DNA from 2 places in the Paenibacillus sp. YSY-4.3 genome. Region 2 is predicted to be linked to the other one. Evidence: riboswitches for the same ligand, from Rfam matches in the RefSeq annotation. Region 2 holds a riboswitch; the other holds the start of a gene.

Region 1 (9,455 bases), on a different contig from region 2:
GGGAGAGAAAATACCTTCCGACGGAACAATCGTTGAAGGCCATAGCGCAGTGAACGAGGCAGCGATTACCGGCGAATCCATTCCCGTCGCGAAGGAGCCGGGACACAGCGTTTTCGGCGGGAGCGTTAATACGGACGGCCTATTGAAAATACGAATAGACAAAGCCTACGAGGACTCCTCCCTGGCCCGCATCATGCACCTTGTGCAGGAGGCCCAGGACACGAAGACGCCCACGGAATTGTTCATCGATAAATTCGCCAAATATTATACTCCGGCAATCATGATCATCGCGGCCCTTGTCGTCCTTGTTCCCCCTTTGCTGCTTGGCCAGCCATGGATGAAGTGGGTCTATGAAGGACTCGCCATCCTCATCGTCGGCTGCCCATGCGCCCTGGTGCTCTCTTCTCCGATTGCCCTAGTCAGCGGCATGACGAGATGCGCCAGAAACGGGGTGCTGGTTAAAGGCGGAGTCCATTTAGAACAGCTTGGAAAAATCGACGCCGTCGCCTTTGACAAAACGGGAACCCTGACGGTAGGCCGGCCCTCCGTCATGAAGGAAGTCGTTTACGACGGCCAACGTTTCCATCGCATTTCTGCAGCCATGGAAGCAGGTTCCCTGCATCCGCTCGCCGAAGCCATCGTCCGGCAAGCGGAGGAACAAGGCATTTCGAGTGCTGTACTGCCGCAAACATCCGAACTCATGACGATTCCCGGAGTCGGCTTATCCGCCACGATCGAGGGCATCCGCTACTGGGCAGGCAGCGAGGAAGTATTGGACAAAATCTCCTTAGAGGGCCAACCCCGGCAGCAGATTCTAGATGATCTGAATCAGCTCAAAGCCGCAGGATTCACTGTCGTCGTCATTGCCGATCCCACTCAGGTACTGGGCCTCTACGGCCTTGCCGACGAACTGAGGCAAGAAAGTCCTGACGTCATTGCCGAGCTGCATCGAAGCGGCATAGCCCATACGGTGATGCTAACCGGCGACCACGCCGAATCAGCCAGGACGATCGCCTCACGGGTAGGCGTTACCGACTGGGCGGCCGGACTGCTTCCGGAGCAAAAGGTAGAGAAGGTGCGCGAACTATCCGCGAACTGGAAGGTCGCCATGGTCGGGGACGGCATCAATGACGCCCCAGCACTTGCCGCCTCAAGCCTCGGAATCGCCATGGGCAAAGGCACTGACACGGCGGTTGAAACCGCTGATATCGTGCTCATGCAGGATCATCTTGGCAAGCTGCCAGGCGCGATAAGGGTCGCTAGACAGGCTAGCCGCATTATCACCTGGAATATCGGCATCTCGCTTGCCTTGAAGTTGATTGCCCTGCTGCTAACCATCCCAGGCTGGCTGACTCTGTGGATCGCCGTCATGTCCGATATGGGGGCAACCATCGTCGTAACGCTGCTTGGGCTGACCGTTCTGCTCGGCAAGGACGCATCGCCCCGCGGCTCTGCAAGTTAGCTCAGTATTAGACTGCACCAGCCACCCAATATTACAATAGGAAATCAAATAAGCACGCATCCGGCTAATGGTTCCATCAGCGCCGGCGCGTGCTTATTTCTATTACAACTCGCTTCTATTCCGTCTCCAGAGCCGCCTTCAGCTCATCCGAAGACTTCTCCCACCATTCTTCATTGGTTTCTACGAGCAGCTTCTTCAGGACTGCCTTCTCCTCTGTTCCTAGCCCATCCAAAATAACTCTGCGCTTTAAGGCATAGTCCATCTTGTTGACATGATCGGCTAGAACCTTCCATCCGCGGCGCGCTTCCGTATCGATCAGCATTTCGCAAGCGGTTATCCCTCCGTAAAATTGCCCCAGCTCCGGAGTACGATCCACGGCTACCCATACGATCCATACTTGGCGCCCGTTAGGGACGTCATCCTTATTCGTCGAGAACTTGATCCCCTTCTCCACCTTGCTCTTGGCATGCATGGCACCGATATCGATGTAGGCTTCGTTTCCGTCAATAATGACCGGCGACATGCTGTTTAAGTCGATGGAACCTGCACCGAATCCTTTATGCTTGCTCTTGTCATCGTTACTTATAATATTTAAGGCGAATATCTTCTTACCCGTCTTCTGTGAAGTATCTTTGTTATCCATAATTCCCTCCACCTGGCTTGGGCGGTCGCTGATCAGTTCCTGAGCAGCTTTCGCCGAAGGCAGTTTCTGCGTGTTTTCTTTCCTTATAAGAATGCTTGTTCAGCCGACGTACACATTAATTTTATTTTAGCTAATAATCTCCCAAATGCAAACATATACATGCTGTAGATGCTTGTCAACAGGAGGTATCCATGGTATGACCCGTCGAACGATGATTATTAGTATTACTATCCTTACCCTATGTCTTTTTGGCGGTTCCATAATGTACATGCTTCATGACGACCCCACGGACGCCCCTTCATTTGCTCAGCAGCAGCAGGGCAAAACCGCCTCAGTAAAGGCTCCTTCTCCCCCGCAGGCGGAGAGTATACAGCAGCCGACGGCAGAAATACTTAGCAACCGGGTTACAGAATACCATATTGACGTCAAGCTGAATGAACAAGAACGAACGCTGACCGGCACCCAGACGCTATCCTGGACCCATCCAGGGAAAAAAACGGTGAACGAGCTTTACTTTCATCTATATCCCAATGCCTTCGCTTCCTCAGAAACTACTTTTATGAAGGAATCCGGTGGACGACTGCGTGGCGACACCATGCCGAAGAACGGCTGGGGCTCCATAGAGTTAACCGATATTCGGACGATGGATGGAATTTCCCTTCTGCACCGTATTCAGTATGTCCAACCCGACGACGGCAACGCCAATGACAGGACGCTTGCCAAGGTGCGTCTGCCGATGTCAGTGCAAGGCGGCGAGACCATTACGCTAAAAATCAATTTCACCGTGAAATTGCCCAAGATTTTTGCGCGAATGGGCACTGCCGGCGACTTTGTGATGGCTGGCCAGTGGTTTCCCAAGCTGTGCGTATACGAACCTGTCTCAAGAAGAGGAAGAAGTACGGAGGGCTGGAACCTGCACCAGTATCACGGTAACTCGGAGTTCTATTCCGATTTTGGCATTTACAGCGTGAATATCGACGTTCCAAGCGAGTATACGATAGCTGCCACAGGTTTTCCGACCAAACCTGCAATACAGCGGGGCGAACGTAAAATCATCCAGTATTATGCGGACGATGTGCATGATTTCGCCTGGGCCGCATCTCCAAACTTCATCTACGCTGAAGAGCCGTTCTCTTCAGAGGAGGTGCCAGGGGTCCGGATCAAGCTGTATTTGGATCCAGCCCATAAGGACTTGAAGGATCGTTACTTCTACGCCGCTAAGGTCGCATTGTCTAATTTCAGCAAATGGTACGGAAGCTACCCGTATTCCACTTTATCCATCATCGTACCACCCGCCGAAGGGAATGGCGCAGGGGGGATGGAGTATCCGACCTTGGTCACCGCCTTCGGGGCAACCAGCGATTCTCCGGGGTATGACGAGCTGGAGCGCACTGTGATCCATGAAATCGGGCATCAATTTTTTTACGGCATGGTGGCCAGCAATGAATTTGAAGAAGCCTGGCTGGACGAGGCCTTTACTTCCTATGCCGAAGACCGTTTGATGGAGCAGGAATTCGGAATCACGACCAGCCTTCCTATTCAAGCCGCATTGATCCACGATCCTAAGCCGCTGACTCAACCTTCCTGGGAATTCGGCACGGCGGATACTTACGCCAGAAATGTCTATCACCGCGGCAAACTCGTTCTTCTGGACCTCGAGCGGCAGATCGGTACCAAAGCCATGAATCGCACCCTGTCCCTCTATGCGCGCAAATATCGGTTCAAGCATCCGGCCACTGCGGATTTTCAGAGGGTACTCGAGCAAACGACGGGACGATCCTGGAAAGGTTATTTTAACCAGTACGTATACGGCGGAAAAATGGCGGACTATGCCATAGAGAACATTGACATATACAAGGTAGGGCAGGACAGCAATGCTCTGTACGAAGCCATCGTGGACATCACCCGCAAGGGTGGAACCTATCCAAAGGTGCCGATCCTCTTCACCTTCCAAGACGGACATACCGTTCGAAAGGTGCTGGATGGTAAGGAGGAGCATGCACAATTGAAGTTGACTTATAAGGAACCCCTCGCCTGGGCTATGCTCGACCCGGACTACACGCTGATGCTGGAGAACAAACATATTAATAACTACTTTAAGGCTAGTCTCGACGAGAAGGTCAGTACGCGCTCCAATATTATTGTAACGAAGCTGCTCGAAATGCTGACCGGTCCATTTCTGTGGTAGGCTGCTTCCGATGCGAGTTTTGTTCGGAGCTTATTCAGAGCGGTATTGCTCACAAAACTAGGTTTACGCTTCCGATGCAAGTTTTGTTCGGGGCTATTCAGAGCAGTATTGCTCACAAAACTAGGTATGCTTCCGATGCAAGTTTTGTTCGGGGCTATTCAGAGCAGTATTGCTCACAAAACTTTTAGGAGGGAATACCATGCCCTATATTCGCAATGGGTGGAGCAGCGTCAAAAGACAGTTCCCCTCCGTCATCATTCTGTTCCTGTATCAACTGCTGTGGGGAGTATTTCTATACCGGCTGGTCAATACGGCTGTAGTGCAAGTGCTGCACCGCTATCCCGACCCTCCCCCCCATGACCTGAGCCGGATGCTGTTTGTGATCGAGGGGCAAAATAGATTCTGGCAAATTCCCGAGGTTCATCATTACTTATGGATGATCATCGGCATGGTCTTGCTTCGCCTGCTGCTCACTCCTCTTGTCCATGCAGGAATATTATATGGACTGCTTCCTAGCGAGGATAGAGCGCCCGGCCTCCCGCTATTCAGAGGTATTCAGAAATTCTGGAAACCCGTGACCCTGTTCTACTTCCTGGAGCTTATTTTGATCCTGGTCCCTACGCTTTGGCTCCTACCCAGAGTATACACCGCCTTGGCACCCATTCTGCAGGGAAGCGGCCATATCTCGGTCGTTCTAGTCACTATCGCTTATGCTGTCGGCTGGCTCTGCTACAGCTGGTTCATACGCCAAACTGTACTGTTCCTGCAATTCGGCTACTTATTTAAAGGCAATGCCTGGCCGTCCCTGCTCCTTTGCTGGAAACATCTCCTGCCCGGCCTTGGCATCTCCTTTATCCTTGCAGCCTCTTGCTCTATCATATTCATCTTATTCGGCACGGCATCATGGGTCTGGACCGGTCTGCTGGCCCTCATTTTGCAGCAAACATACCCATTCTTCCGCAGTGTTTTCAAAATATGGAAAATATCCTCGCAATATTGTCTATGGCAACAAAAAAGTTAAAATTTCTTCATCTTCTCCCCTCCCTAGAGCCACAAGGCCTCCGCGCATGCGCGGAGGCCTTATTCTATGCTTACTATATAATTCTCGCAATTTAACCATTGCCAAATGATCCCTGCCTTGTTACAATAACAACAGTACTTTTTAAGTAACAGATTTGTAATCATTTCTGTCATAATTCACAAGATGCATGACAGCAGTGTCGAATAAGTTACACATGGTGTTAAAATCACAGCCGAATTCCCGTCACCAGGGAAACGGGGGAACCATTTTGGGTGAATTGATCTCGCTTCAGAGGGATCATAGGGGACCTTCAACCCGAACCCTTAAGCTAACCTCGCAGGCATTGGAAGGAGCATAACTTCTTTGAAGAAAAAGTTGGCTGTAGCAGCTATAAGTTTGTCCATCCTGTTCACCTTAGGGGCTGGCAGCGCTTTCGCAGACTCTAAACTGGATACAACTATTGATTCCGCACTGGGCACTAAATATGTATCTGGCGGTACGAGCACCGATGGCTTTGATTGTTCCGGATTTACCTCTTACGTATTCAAGAGCCTTGATATCAAGCTGCCTCGCACATCGGCATCCCAATACAATATGGGAACAGCTGTCAAGAAGGATGAGCTGAAGGCCGGGGATCTCGTATTCTTCAACACTTCCGGTAATGGAGTGTCCCATGTTGGCGTTATGGTTGATGGCGAGAGCTTCGCCCACGCTTCAACGAAGAAAGGGGTAATCATTACCAAATTAAGCGATGATTATTATGTCAAACGCTATGTCGGTGCCAAACGCATCATGAGCACGGACAAGTACGAAGAGGTTGCGGTTGATAGCCAAGATCATGACGATGTAGAATAATACGTCCAGAAAACCTGTAGAGTGGTTCCTTGCCGAACCCGCCTACAGGTTTTTTTATCCCTCAAAAGGCACAGGATAACTTTACCAACATGCTGCAGCAGAGCCTTTCTTGCAAAAGATGGCCGTTTTTGTTAGAATAACCAAAGTGATAAGTTACAATCTTGTCATCATTGTTGTAAGTCGTTTCGTTTCGGGTGCATACAACTAGATAAGCCGAATTCCCGGCACCCGGGAAACGGGGGAACCATTTATGGGTGAATTGATCTCGCTACATAAGAGATGATAGGGAACCTTCAACCGAATCCTTAAGCTAACCTCGCAGGCCTTGGAAGGAGCACAACATCTTGAGAAAGACTTTGACAGCAGCGGCGACGAGCTTGGCTATTCTTCTTACGTTGGGGACAGCAAGCGCATACGCCGACTCGAACACGACATTGAACAAGACGGTTAATGCCGTCTACGGAACACCTTACAAATTCGGGGGAACGACCACAAACGGTTTTGATTGCTCCGGATTTACAAGCTACGTCTTTAAGAAAATGGGTGTTAAGCTGGCCCGCGTATCGTCAGCGCAGTACAAGCAGGGTACGTCTGTTGCGAAGAATCAGCTTCAGGAAGGAGATCTCGTATTTTTTAATACGACCGGCAAAGGAGTATCTCATGTCGGCATTTATATCGGCGATGGAAAGTTCGCCCATGCCTCTTCTTCTAAAGGAATCCGTACCGATAAATTAAGCAACAGCTACTACAAGGAACGTTATGTCGGAGCGAAACGGATCCTAAGCAAATACGGCTATTCTACCCACGCCGCCCAATCCTAATCACCTAGCCCATTTATGTCTACTGCTTTTACATAGCCCGACAATTCCTGCCAGAATTGTCGCGGCTTTTTTATTAGGACTTAATCGCTCTATCTTATTAACGAAGCTTCAAGGAAAAAGGTTGCAGGCATACACGCCATAGGTACTATTTATCAACGCCCCACTAAACCGTTTTCACTATAAATAGATAACTCCGCCTCCCACGTTAAAAATCTCTCGGCCAGAGCCTTTACAATAAAATAAAATCCCGTTACAGTGTTGATAAAACGATCGCGCCGGCGAAGTTCCATGGCACGGCATTCCCATTTGTACAAGGAGGCGCAAGATGGATAAACGAGATATTCAGTTTAAAATCGTTCCTATGGAAGAACGCCATGGGGAAGCAATCAGTACTTGGCGCTACGACTCTCCCTATGATATCTATAGCTGGCTGCCTTGGGAACAAATGAAGGCTCTTGATGTTGAATTCGGCAATCCGGCCTTACGGGCCGAGCAGTATGTATCCATTCTAGACGAGGAAGGAAATTTGGCCGGGTTCGCCCAATATTTCCCCATGGAGAACGTCACAAGACTCGGGATCGGGATGAGGCCCGATTTATGCGGTCATGGTTTGGGTAAGTCCTTTGTATTAACGATTGTTAAAGAGGCGCAGCGACGCGCACCGTCCGACGTCATTGATCTTGAAGTGCTTACCTGGAATACGCGGGCTATCCGCGCTTATCAGAAATCGGGTTTTGTCATAACCGATCTTTACGAGAAAATGACCCCCGGCGCAATATCCAAGCCGTATTATTGCATGGTATATCGGGGTGAACGCTTATAGCCTGGCCTACAAAGCGTCTGGGAGCGCCTGCAAGGCGGTCTCAGGCATTTATGTGCCATTAAGGGGTTATCTCCTGAAAGGCGCTGCACGGCTTGTTTCCGGCGCGCTGTGAGGATGCTCATAATATATTGTGACTTTTGAGCAATTATACGGGGAATTCGTTGCTTTTTTTGTCACAAATGCTATGATCAAATAGCATGTTCCGTTATAATAATAAGGTAGCTTACATAGGAGGGACGATTGGAATGCAAAAGTGGGTTATGAGCGGGCTATTCTTTGTCGCGTGTGCACTAGCCCTGGTGCTTATCTTTACTTTGCCCGGTAAAGATCAGGTTGCTCAAGAAAATAAGACGCAAATGCCTGAAGTCACATTAAACGCAGAGCAAGCGGAAGCCGTCGTCAAAGCAAACTGCATCAGCTGTCACGGAGACCAACTGGAAGGCTTGGCTGGGCCGAATTTGCAGCATATTGGGGCCACCATGTCAACCGAACAGCTTTACAAGATCATTTCGAAGGGTAAAGGCTCCATGATGCCTGCCTTCAAAGATAAGCTGCAGGACGAGGAAATCGCGAACGTCGCGCTCTGGCTTGCCGAGAAGAAATAATAAGCATGATAAAGACACGCCCACTAGGATACTTAGCGTTCCCGGTGGGCGTGTCCTGTATTTAGTCCAATACCATCACGGCTATAAGCTTTTTTCAGGTGAATTCATTTTATCGAATGCTTCATTGTATTGCTCTGCTTCCTTAATATCTATGGCCGTGATTCCACCTGCTTCCCATGATGTCAAACGAAGCGTAACTGTCTTGTAATCGATCGTAATGAAGGGATGGTGGTTAAAGGCCTCTGAAATAGCCGCGACCTCGTCCACAAAGGCTATGCCCTTCATAAACTCGGAGAAGGTAAATTTACGAACGATCCAGCGTCCCTCTTCCAGCTCCCATCCTTCCAACTTTTCCAAATGCGCCTCAACTTCTTGTGGTGTAAACGGCATGTTCTTTTCCTCCCTGTTCTTTTTCAAGAACTTCCAAAACTATGTAGTGCTCACTAGTACCTTTAATGCACAAAGCTTTATAGGTAAATTAAAAAAATTATACTTTTGGATTATTGTTATTCTTCCCAGGCCCTATTCATGCCTAACGCCAGGAGATGATTACCTGTTCCTAACTTCATATTTTACCACGCCCTAAGGCGCATGCAAAATCATTAATTCCGCTAAACCAGCTTCACTGAGGTCAGCTCCTCTTCGCCAATCAATACATTGATGCGATGAGCCTCCGGGTCATAAATGACGACCCCGCTGCCTACAGTGATCACTGGCTCAGAGCCCAGCCCGAAGAATAAATCCTCAGCCAACGCTTCCAGCACCTCATGTTTCTCTTCCTTGGACAGTCCCTTCCATTCGTCAGGCTCCATCTCAAAGAAAACATAGCAATCCGGAATACGGCCGACTGCCTCCGTAAATTCCGCCAAAATAAATTCATATTCCCTTCCGTGCTTTACTCCCACGGGCGATTCGCTCCCTTCACGATCTCCTAAATAGACCATTGTCTTATTATAAACGAAAATACCACTTAAAAAAAAAAGGTTTTCTGTCGATAAAAAGGATAACCGTTTATTTTCAATGGTTCCGTCTTTTCG
Region 2 (9,455 bases):
GCGGAGCCTTACATCCGTAATTTGCATATGTGTTCACCACCTTTTTCCATCAGGGACTTGGTGTAATATTCCACATAGCCAACGGAAATCCTCCTTTTTTATGGAACAAAATACCCTAAATTCAGGAATTTTTTTGAAATCATGAGGTTTTCGACATGATTCGTCTATAACGTAGCCGATTTTTTATGAATCGACAGAGCATAAAACAAGCTATTTTGAGAAATAGTTGCCTGGCTCTACTCTAATTTCCTTGCCTTTGGCATCCACGACTGTCAGCGTGGCCAAAGATACATAGTCCTGGAGCAATCTTTGCTCCGATTCGATCTCACCTGACTCCACCAACACGCCTACGCCAGCAACCTCAGCATTGAATTCCGCCAGTAGGTCTACCATCCCCTGAATCGTACCCCCGGCCTTCATAAAGTCGTCCATAATGAGAACTTTAGATTTTTCTCTAAGTGCGCGGCGCGATAGGGTCATCGTATGCAGGCTTTTGTGCGAGCCCGATACATAATTGATGCTAACGGCCGATCCCTCTGTAACCTGATGGTCCCGCCTCACGAGCACGACTGGTAAATTCAGCTCAGCTCCTGTGGCATAAGCGAGTGGGATTCCTTTAGTCTCAACGGTCATAACACAATCAATATCGCGGTCGGCAAAAGCAGTCGCAAATAATTTTCCGGCCTCGTTCATAAGTGCAGGTTGACCTAATAAATCAGACATATACAAATAACCGCCCGGTAAAATGCGATCCGGCTGCAACAGCTTCTCGCACAGCTGGTTGATAAATGTAAGAGCATGCTCTTGGCTCACTTTAGGAATATACTTTACTCCTCCGGCGGCTCCGGCCAGAGTATGCAGTTCTCCCATACCTTCGCTTTCAAATACTTCCTTAATGATGCCCAGGTCCTCGCTGATTGAGGATTTGGCCGCTCCATAACGTTGTGCAAAAGTGGTCAATGGTATCAAATGGTGGGGACGTGACAATAGAAATCGCGTCATTTCCACCAATCGAGCGCTTCTTTTTAATTTTCTCACGAAGTACCCCTCTAAATCCGAATATTTTAATGAAAATATTACACGATTGTACGTCTTTATTCAAGTCTTCACTTAAGTGAGCAAGCGTACGGCGTAAACCTCTTTGCAAAAGCCGCGCAACCCGTTATAAATCCGGGATACCTTAGACTCCTTGGAAACTAGGCCGAATACTGTAGGTCCGCTGCCGGACATCAGCACGCCGTCAGCTCCAAGCCTCAACATCGTTTCCTTTAGGTGCGCTACCTCGGGATACAGCTTAAGGGTCACTTCTTCTAATACGTTGCCTAACTCCTCGCACACCTCAGGAAAAGATGAATGCTCAATCGCCAGGCGCATGCGGTCAGCCGAAGGATGCGCCATCACTTGATCGCTGCGGAAGCGCCCGTAAATTTCTGCCGTCGATACGTTGATCGGCAGCTTCGCCAGCACGACCCAGCACTGTGGCGGATTGGGAAGAGGGGTTAACTGCTCCCCCCGGCCAGTCGCAAGCGCCGTTCCGCCCGTTATGCAGAAAGGTACGTCCGACCCCAATTCAGCGCCAAGCTGTTTCAGTTCCTCTTCAGGTATGTTCAGATCCCATAACCGGTTTAAGCCGCGGAGCGTGGCTGCCGCATCGCTGCTGCCGCCAGCCAAGCCTGCGGCTACCGGAATATTCTTATCCAAATGAATATACACGCCGCTGCGGACGTTGTACCGTTCTTTAATCAGCTTTGCCGCCTGGAAGGCTAGATTCTTCTCATCCAGCGGGATATAGCCTGCCTGGCTTGAAATAATGATGGTATCCCGGGAGAGGGCTTCCATTTCTAAACGATCAGCCAAATCCACCATGGTCATGATCATTTCAACCTCATGATAGCCATCCGGCCGCTTGTGCAATACATCCAGCATCAAATTGATTTTTGCCGGAGCTTTCTCGTAAATCTTCAAGGCGTACACCACCCTCAGCATGTCCATGGAATCATTTCTTGACTTGTTATGAAAGCATTAACGTTTACCATATTATAAATTCAACTGAGGCCTGCGTCTATTGCAGACGGTCAAATACCTGTCGTATGTACGTTTAATTCTTAATATGTTAACAAACAAGGGGCCTTCCTAGTCAGGAAAGCCCCTTGTGATTTATTGCCGTGCAGCCGCTGCACGCTCTGCTAACTCAATCGCCCTTTTCACCATATTCCCGGCATCCTTAGCCTTAATGCCTCCCCAGCCTTCCTCCTGAACGGTGTCGTAGAACCCCAGCTCCTTTGCGAGCTCCATCTTCAGTTCTTCTGACATTACACTACGCCGTCTCCGCGCCATGGCATGCCCCTCCTTACAGAATGATGGATTATAGGAACATTGGATAGTATGCGCCACCGCCGGCCCTTCATACGGCGAAATACCTTCCAAGAACGCGCTTCTCGCCAACCAACCCGGAATAAAGAAAAAAACGGCTCCGCATGACAGCGGACAGCCGTTTATAAACTCGTCATGATGCTCACTATTTAATATACGTAATCCGCATCTCGTTGTCGCTGTTGTCGTCACAAATCATCACTTCAACGGATTCGGTAAGTATATCGGCATAACTGTAAGACACTCGCTTAAAAGTCTGTTGCTCTTCATCCAATTTCACGATAAAGACAGATGGATATGTCTCTTCCAATACGCCGGTACGTTCGACGGTCTTACGGCGACCACCGTTTGCACGCAGCATAATTTTCTGTCCTACGTAAGCGTCGAGACTATGCTTAATTTCCGACAGCGTATTTTTAGCCATTGCCTGTGACCACCTTCTTTCTTTGTCCATTATACAACAGAAGGGAGTCGCTTGTCAAACTGAAATAAATAATTATATCAGGGAGAAAAAAGTGTTGTCAACGATTTTTTTTCGACATCTTTCTAAGGAAAACTTTTTTTGGTTTAAATCCCGGAAAATCCGCATAATTTGGCGTTTTTCAGCCGGTTATCATCCTTCCCCGGAAAACAAGAAAAGCACCTTACGGTGCTATTGCAAATCAAAAAATATGGAAATATAACCCTACATAGATGGAACTACCTTCAAGGTAGTTAAATCTTTGAGCTTGGGCAAACCGATTCGGTAGCTGCCTCGCGTCTCGATTCCGCCGACGCCCTGCGTCCCGCTGATCGTATTGTTTAAAACATCCATCATGCTGATGGTGTCACGGATCGATGTAAAGGATACCTTTGCGGCAATGTAGACCGGGTCAAGCGCGTGAATAAGTACGCGGGAAGGCGAACTAGCAAAGTTGGCTCCAGCCTGCAGCAAGGCCTCAAAATGGGACTGGCACGCCCCAGCGACGACCGTTAAAGCATCAAAATTCCGCTCATACTGCCTTGCTGTCTGAACCGCTTCTACAAAATGGCTAGAGTTCTTGTAACTCGTCAAATTGTAAAGGTCCGCATGCGGCCGGTTCTTAAGTACGCCATCATGCCCCGTAATGACGACGATATCCGGGCGAATGCTCGGGAGCAGACGGTATAAGACGCTCGCCATTTGCGACTCCGCCACATAATAGCCATGAACAGGAACACGAAGCTTCTCATACAGCTCCAGGCTCTTCTTCAAATATCTCTCGTCTCCGTCCAGATGCAGGACCTTGCCTGGGACTTCGAAATAGGACGGCTCGTTTTGCGCGTACCACAACTGATTACCCAAACTGGCCTGATTGCGCTCGGTTTGCTCCTGACGGTCACGGTGCAGCCTCTTTAGCGACTCTGTGGCCTTAATACGCGCTCTTCTCGCCTTTTCGCTTGGAGAGGCAGGGTCAACCTTTACGAGATCATCCAAAGGTGCGTCAGCCAGCAGCCGAAATTCCGTCCCCTTAATCATCGCTTCATTTCGCTGTATGCTTTCCACCCGGAAGGTCACGTCCCCGCCGTACGATTTCCGGACTACCAAGTCTCCCAAATTCGTCAAATAAATCACCTCTACCCTAAGGTATGGGCGAAAGCGGGGATTGGTTACAGCATTTATTATTGCTTCAAGCCTGCCGCAAACAGCACGTTGCTAAGTACAGCATACTCCTGCAGAGACAGTGTCTCCGCCCGGCGGCTCGGTTCTATGCCTGCTTTGGCAAGAAGCTGCTCCAACCGTTCACGGCCTTCCTTCGGGAAGAAGCGGCTCTTCAGATTGTTGGCGATCGTCTTCCTTCTCTGGGCAAAAGAGGCATGCACAACATCAAAGAAGAAGGTCTCGTCCTCAACCGACACTGGCGGCTCCTTGCGGACTTTCAAACGAATCACTGCCGACTCCACATTAGGCTGGGGAATGAACACCGTATGCGGCACGATGCAGACGAGCTCCGGCTCGCTGTAATACTGCACGGCAATGCTGAGGCTCCCGTACGCCTTGCCCCCAGGGGAAGCAGCCATGCGCTCGGCAACCTCCTTCTGGATCATTACGACGATATGCTCGAGCGGCAGCCCTTCCTCCAGCAGCTTCATCAGGATCGGCGTAGTAACGTAGTACGGCAAATTGGCCACGACGCTGACGCCGGATACATCTTTGAACTGCTGTTCAAACAACTCTCGCAAATGAAGCTTGAGCACGTCTCCATGCACGACTTGGACATGCGGATACGGCTCCAGCACCTCCTCCAGAATGGGGAGCAGCCGCTGATCGATTTCCACGGCGGTTACCTTCCTGGCCTGCTGAGCCAGCTTCTCCGTCAGTGCGCCGATGCCGGGACCGATCTCCAAGGCCCCCTTAGTCTTGTCCAGCCCTGCCGCTTCGATAATCTTGGCTAATATATTCTGATCGATCAGGAAATTCTGACCGAGGCTTTTCTTAAATGAGAATCCATGCCGCTGAATAATTTCCTTCGTGCGGCGCGGCGTTGATATATCTTCTCTACTCATGGCACTCTAAACCCCTTTTTCCTCCAGTTGAGCCAGTGCAGCCAGAAACTCCTCCCGGCTAATCCGAAATACGGTCAGCCGTTTGTAGAGCTGCTTGCCGTTGCAATAACCGATGCCAAGCAATTCACCGATCACGCGCCTTCTGGCAGCGGCTGAGGGGTGAACGATCAAGCCGGCGTCTATTAAGTCTTCCCAATCGATGAGCGTATCATCGGCTTCTGCTGATTCAGTCTCGGTACGTACGCGCGCCAGCGCTTCCCTAATGGCTTCGGGAGATGCGTTCTCCACGCCGATATCACCACGCCGTGTAGCATCCGCCTCCCGCAGGAAGGCATGCTTGCAGCCGGGGACCCGGCCTGCGACGATTTTGCGGATGCGCTCGCCGGCATGGTCGGGGTCAGTCAAAATAATGATTCCCCGCCGCTCCTGCGCCAGCTCTATCTTGCGCAGCACGGTCTCGTTGATGGCTGAGCCTCCAGTTTCAATCGTATCGGCCTGTACGGCTCTTTTGACGGCGACGGTATCGTCCCGCCCTTCCACGACAATGACCTCTTTGATCATTGGACAAATACCCTCTTCCTTATACGCAAAAAGAAGAGGACTTCTCCTCTTCTCTCCATACCTTTTTCATTTATCTATAGTATCTTATTCCTTTTACAAAGTAAAACAGGAATTAGTTCAATTCTGGTTTGTTCGGACCGATAACATAAACCGTGCGCCCCTTCTTGCGTCCGAAGTTCTTCGCCGATTGCAGGCTATCGAAATAAACGTCCATTTTATTGCCTTTAATGGCGCCACCCGTATCTTCGGCTTTGCGGAACCCGATGCCTTCGATATATACCCACCAGCCCATAGGAACGACGCTCTTGTCTACGGCGATCGTTCTGCCTTCCGTTACGCGTGTCCCGGAGGCCGTCTTCGTGCCGATGCCGTCCTCTTCGGCGGAATAAGCGGTTAGTGTGACATCTTTGAGCACTTTTTTATATTTAAATGAGACGCCGCCTTTGGTTGCCGTTCCACTGATATCCACTTGATCCGCAGTGCGGGTAATATTAGCGGCGAGCACAGCCTCTGGCTTGGGCTTCGTACCTACAGCGATCACTTTATCCTGAGCCTTCGTCTGGACCTCTTTGCTCAGCCAACGCTTGGTTACGAAATTTCCGTCTTCATACACTTTCTCGACGTGATGTACAACTACTCCTTCGCTGCCCTGCTGCAGCACCTTCGTCTGCCCCTTCTCCAAGTTAGGATCCGAGGTTTTGACGATGGCAAATGGTACGGTCTCTTTGGTCTGTACCGTTTGCTTGGATACGCGCACCACCTTGATCTGGAGATCGGAAGTGACTTTGCTGCTTAAATCCGGAGTTATCTTATCATCCGGGTTTACGGTAATGCCAAGCTCGTTGATAATGCCCTGTACGCTGGATTGGGTAGTTAAAAGCGACTTCGTCTTGCCATCCACGTTTACCTGCACCGGAACCGCCCTTACGATAACGATCCGGTCTCCCTTCTTGAGGGAGCTCTCGAGCGGCCGCGATATGCTATCGCCTTGGCTCAGCACGATGGAGTGTTCATCCAGTACTTGATTCACTAAAGATTTGCGGGTCTCGATCTCCTGTACCTTCCCGTCGACCACCAAATAAATGTTTTTGCTGCTGCCGTTCAGCCAAATCAAAATGACGATGATTGCTGCAACAGTCAACAACGTGACTACCGATATCTGACGTAGATTCTCATGCTTCCATCGCAATGCGTAAGACATACTGGATGAGCGTGATTCATGGGTCTCTTCTTTCTTGAAAATGCCCACTTTCCGTCCTCCTTCATAGTCCCGCCCTAGGTCAATGCATGATGAGATGTTGACGTGACTATTTCGTTTTTTACGAAATGCTAGAACTACAGCATCCCGCATCCTGCCCCAGTCTGGTCGGCATTTGTCACCTCCTGTTTTAAAACAGTATGATGACCCTATTACAATTATTCAAAACAAAAGAAGCCGAAAGAAAGAGTTAGAGCAACTCTTTCGTGGCTTCCTGAAGGTCTTGATGTAATAGGATGCACGAAGTTGCCTCTCTTGACACGCTTACGAGGTTAGCTGTCGGGTTCGGACGAAGAGAGTCGCCCTTTCTTGGTTCATTCGCTCATGGCGCAATGACCTCGAATTCACCCCAAAGATCCTGCAAAGAAATCAAATACGGCAACGCTGACTGAATTAAAACATTTCATCAAGCCGTATCCGGTTCCCCCGTTCTCCTTTTCGGAGACTCAGCGAGACTGGTTCATGGAACATGATTCGATGGCCATAGGCAATGCGCCAAACTCGGCCAAATCGATCACTGAAAAGATTCTATCCTGTTTCAATGCATGTTGTAAAGGACGAATCAAGAACGTTTTCTTAAGAAAATGGTTAAAAAAATGTAATAAACTCGATGTTTTAAATTAAAATGCATTAATCTTTCCTGAAATCTCTTCTTTTCACCACTTTTACTCCCGATTTCACCGAATGGAAAATCGTTCCAGTGCATTACGGGTTGTGATTTCTGCAATTTCTTGGAAGGACAACCCTTTTAATTCAGCAGCTGCCTCCGCTACCAAATGGACATATGCAGACTCATTTCTTTTTCCACGATAAGGATGTGGAGTTAAATAAGGGGAATCTGTTTCAAGCAGCAATCGGTCGAGCGGCGTTTGCTTCAACACCTCTTTAGGCTGTTTGGCATTTTTGAAGGTGATCGGGCCTCCGAAGGATAAATGAAATCCCATATTCAGACATAATTTGGCCGTTTCCCAGCTCCCTGAGAACGAGTGCATCACTCCGCCGACTTCATGAGCCTTCTCTTCCTGCAAAATTCGAACTGTATCCTCATGAGCATCCCGGTTATGAATGACGATCGGCATCCCAAGTTCGCGGGCCAGCCCGATTTGCTTACGGAATACGGCATGCTGAACATCTTTAGGCGAGGTATCCCAATAATAATCGAGACCAATTTCTCCAATGGCAACCACTTTCTCGTGGCGACATAATTCAGCAATCCAATCCAAATCCTCTTCCTTCATGGTGATGGCATCCTGAGGGTGCCATCCAACGGCGGCATATATGAATTCATAGCTCTCGGCCAGCTTCATTGTCGTAGGAATCGTTTCGCGGTTAAAACCGATGTTGATCATGCGCGTAACCCCTTGCTCCACCGCGCGAGAAATCGTTTCCTCACGATCCTCATCAAACTGCTCCGCATCCAAATGCGTATGCGTATCCACTAACATGGCGATATCCCTCCTGTAGTTAAGTCTCCCGGCCAAAAAAACGAGTCAAATCCGCAGACAAATAAGGCCATACCGCCTGCAATTTATTGTCCGGAAAGTACAAATAAAATTTCCCTCGCTGCATGCCGCTAATTGATCGGACAATATCGGATACTTCTGATATTTCCACCAAGCGTTCCTGCTTGTCCAGCAGCAAAATTTGCTTCCCGCGAAGCTCTTCGTCAGGACGAGACACATCATACGGCAAGTCCGTCGGAAAATCAATGACTAGATCATAGTCCGGATTTAAGCCCAATTTTCGGAGTTCTTCGCCGATTTCCGTTATTTTCTCCAAATCGAGCGATTCTAGTTCAACATATTTGTACAACTTGCGATCCATAAAACGAGTGCAAAGATCGACAAGCAGGGGATCTTCTTCATTTTTCCACTGCATAAAAGTGGTTTGAATTAATGCTTCATCTAATAGCAAATATTGCTGCACTGTCAGATCGGAGTCGAACAAGCTCGGTAATGGATGCGGGAGGAAGGAAAATGTATACCCCTCAGCATATAATTCCTTAGCCCGGCGAAAAATTTGCCGCAAAATAATTTCCGAGCTCCGCGTCACTGGATGGAAATAAATTTGCCAATACATTTGGTAACGGGACATTAAATAATCCTCTACCGCATGCATGCCGGTCTCCTTCACAACGATACGTCCCTGGTACGGCCGCAGCATCCGCAATATCCGGTCCATATCGATTGTACCGTAATTGACGCCAGTGAAATAAGCGTCCCTCAGTAAATAGTCCATTCGGTCTGCATCTAGCGGACTCGTTACCAGGTTGACGACGATTTCATTAGAATAGTCCTTCCGGATGACCGAGGCCACTTTGTCCGGGAAGTCATCACCCATTCGCTTCAGGACATGCCCCACCTCCGTATCGCCAAGCAAAATGCGGCAGGTCCAATCTTCATGATTCATGTCGAAGGCTTGTTCGATAGAATGAGAAAAGGGGCCATGCCCCAAATCATGAAGCAGCGCCGCACAGAGCGCGACAAGTCGTTCATCCTTCGGCCAATCCGGGTAATTATTTCGTTCAAACTGGGAAATGATTCGCCGCGTGATCTCATATACTCCTAAAGAATGAGAGAATCTGCTGTGCTCTGCCCCATGGAAAGTCAAATAAGAAGTGCCAAGCTGACGAATCCGGCGAAGCCGCTGAAATTCCTTCGTATTAATAAGTAACCAGATCAATTCATCCTGAACATGAATATAATTATGAACAGGATCTTTGAATACCTTTTCTTCG

Evidence for each region. A riboswitch is a leader RNA that binds a small molecule or an ion and turns the genes downstream of it on or off. The one in region 2 is predicted to bind cyclic di-AMP.
Region 1: linked by a shared signal. The riboswitch ahead of ACYUJT_RS24970 (C40 family peptidase) and the one ahead of ACYUJT_RS24295 (ubiquitin-like domain-containing protein) in region 2 are both predicted to bind cyclic di-AMP.

Annotation. Positions count from the first base shown of each region.
Region 1 covers NZ_BAABMC010000016.1:26,111-35,565, forward strand. The annotation lists gene ACYUJT_RS24950 (heavy metal translocating P-type ATPase) at 1-1,462, shown strand, start outside; gene ACYUJT_RS24955 (YwhD family protein) at 1,578-2,105, opposite strand; gene ACYUJT_RS24960 (M1 family metallopeptidase) at 2,302-4,293, shown strand; gene ACYUJT_RS24965 (hypothetical protein) at 4,493-5,314, shown strand; cyclic di-AMP (ydaO/yuaA leader) riboswitch at 5,535-5,672, shown strand; gene ACYUJT_RS24970 (C40 family peptidase) at 5,678-6,169, shown strand; cyclic di-AMP (ydaO/yuaA leader) riboswitch at 6,371-6,509, shown strand; gene ACYUJT_RS24975 (C40 family peptidase) at 6,514-6,990, shown strand; gene ACYUJT_RS24980 (GNAT family N-acetyltransferase) at 7,316-7,813, shown strand; gene ACYUJT_RS24985 (c-type cytochrome) at 8,059-8,418, shown strand; gene ACYUJT_RS24990 (4a-hydroxytetrahydrobiopterin dehydratase) at 8,500-8,808, opposite strand; gene ACYUJT_RS24995 (hypothetical protein) at 9,030-9,323, opposite strand.
Region 2 covers NZ_BAABMC010000014.1:10,807-20,261, reverse strand. The annotation lists gene spoVG (septation regulator SpoVG) at 1-27, opposite strand, end outside; gene purR (pur operon repressor) at 211-1,038, opposite strand; gene ispE (4-(cytidine 5'-diphospho)-2-C-methyl-D-erythritol kinase) at 1,111-1,965, opposite strand; gene ACYUJT_RS24320 (small, acid-soluble spore protein, alpha/beta type) at 2,158-2,337, opposite strand; gene veg (biofilm formation stimulator Veg) at 2,519-2,797, opposite strand; gene yabG (sporulation peptidase YabG) at 3,059-3,964, opposite strand; gene rsmA (16S rRNA (adenine(1518)-N(6)/adenine(1519)-N(6))-dimethyltransferase RsmA) at 4,015-4,899, opposite strand; gene rnmV (ribonuclease M5) at 4,906-5,460, opposite strand; gene ACYUJT_RS24295 (ubiquitin-like domain-containing protein) at 5,573-6,709, opposite strand; cyclic di-AMP (ydaO/yuaA leader) riboswitch at 6,964-7,180, opposite strand; gene ACYUJT_RS24290 (TatD family hydrolase) at 7,396-8,163, opposite strand; gene ACYUJT_RS24285 (HD domain-containing protein) at 8,183-9,455, opposite strand, start outside.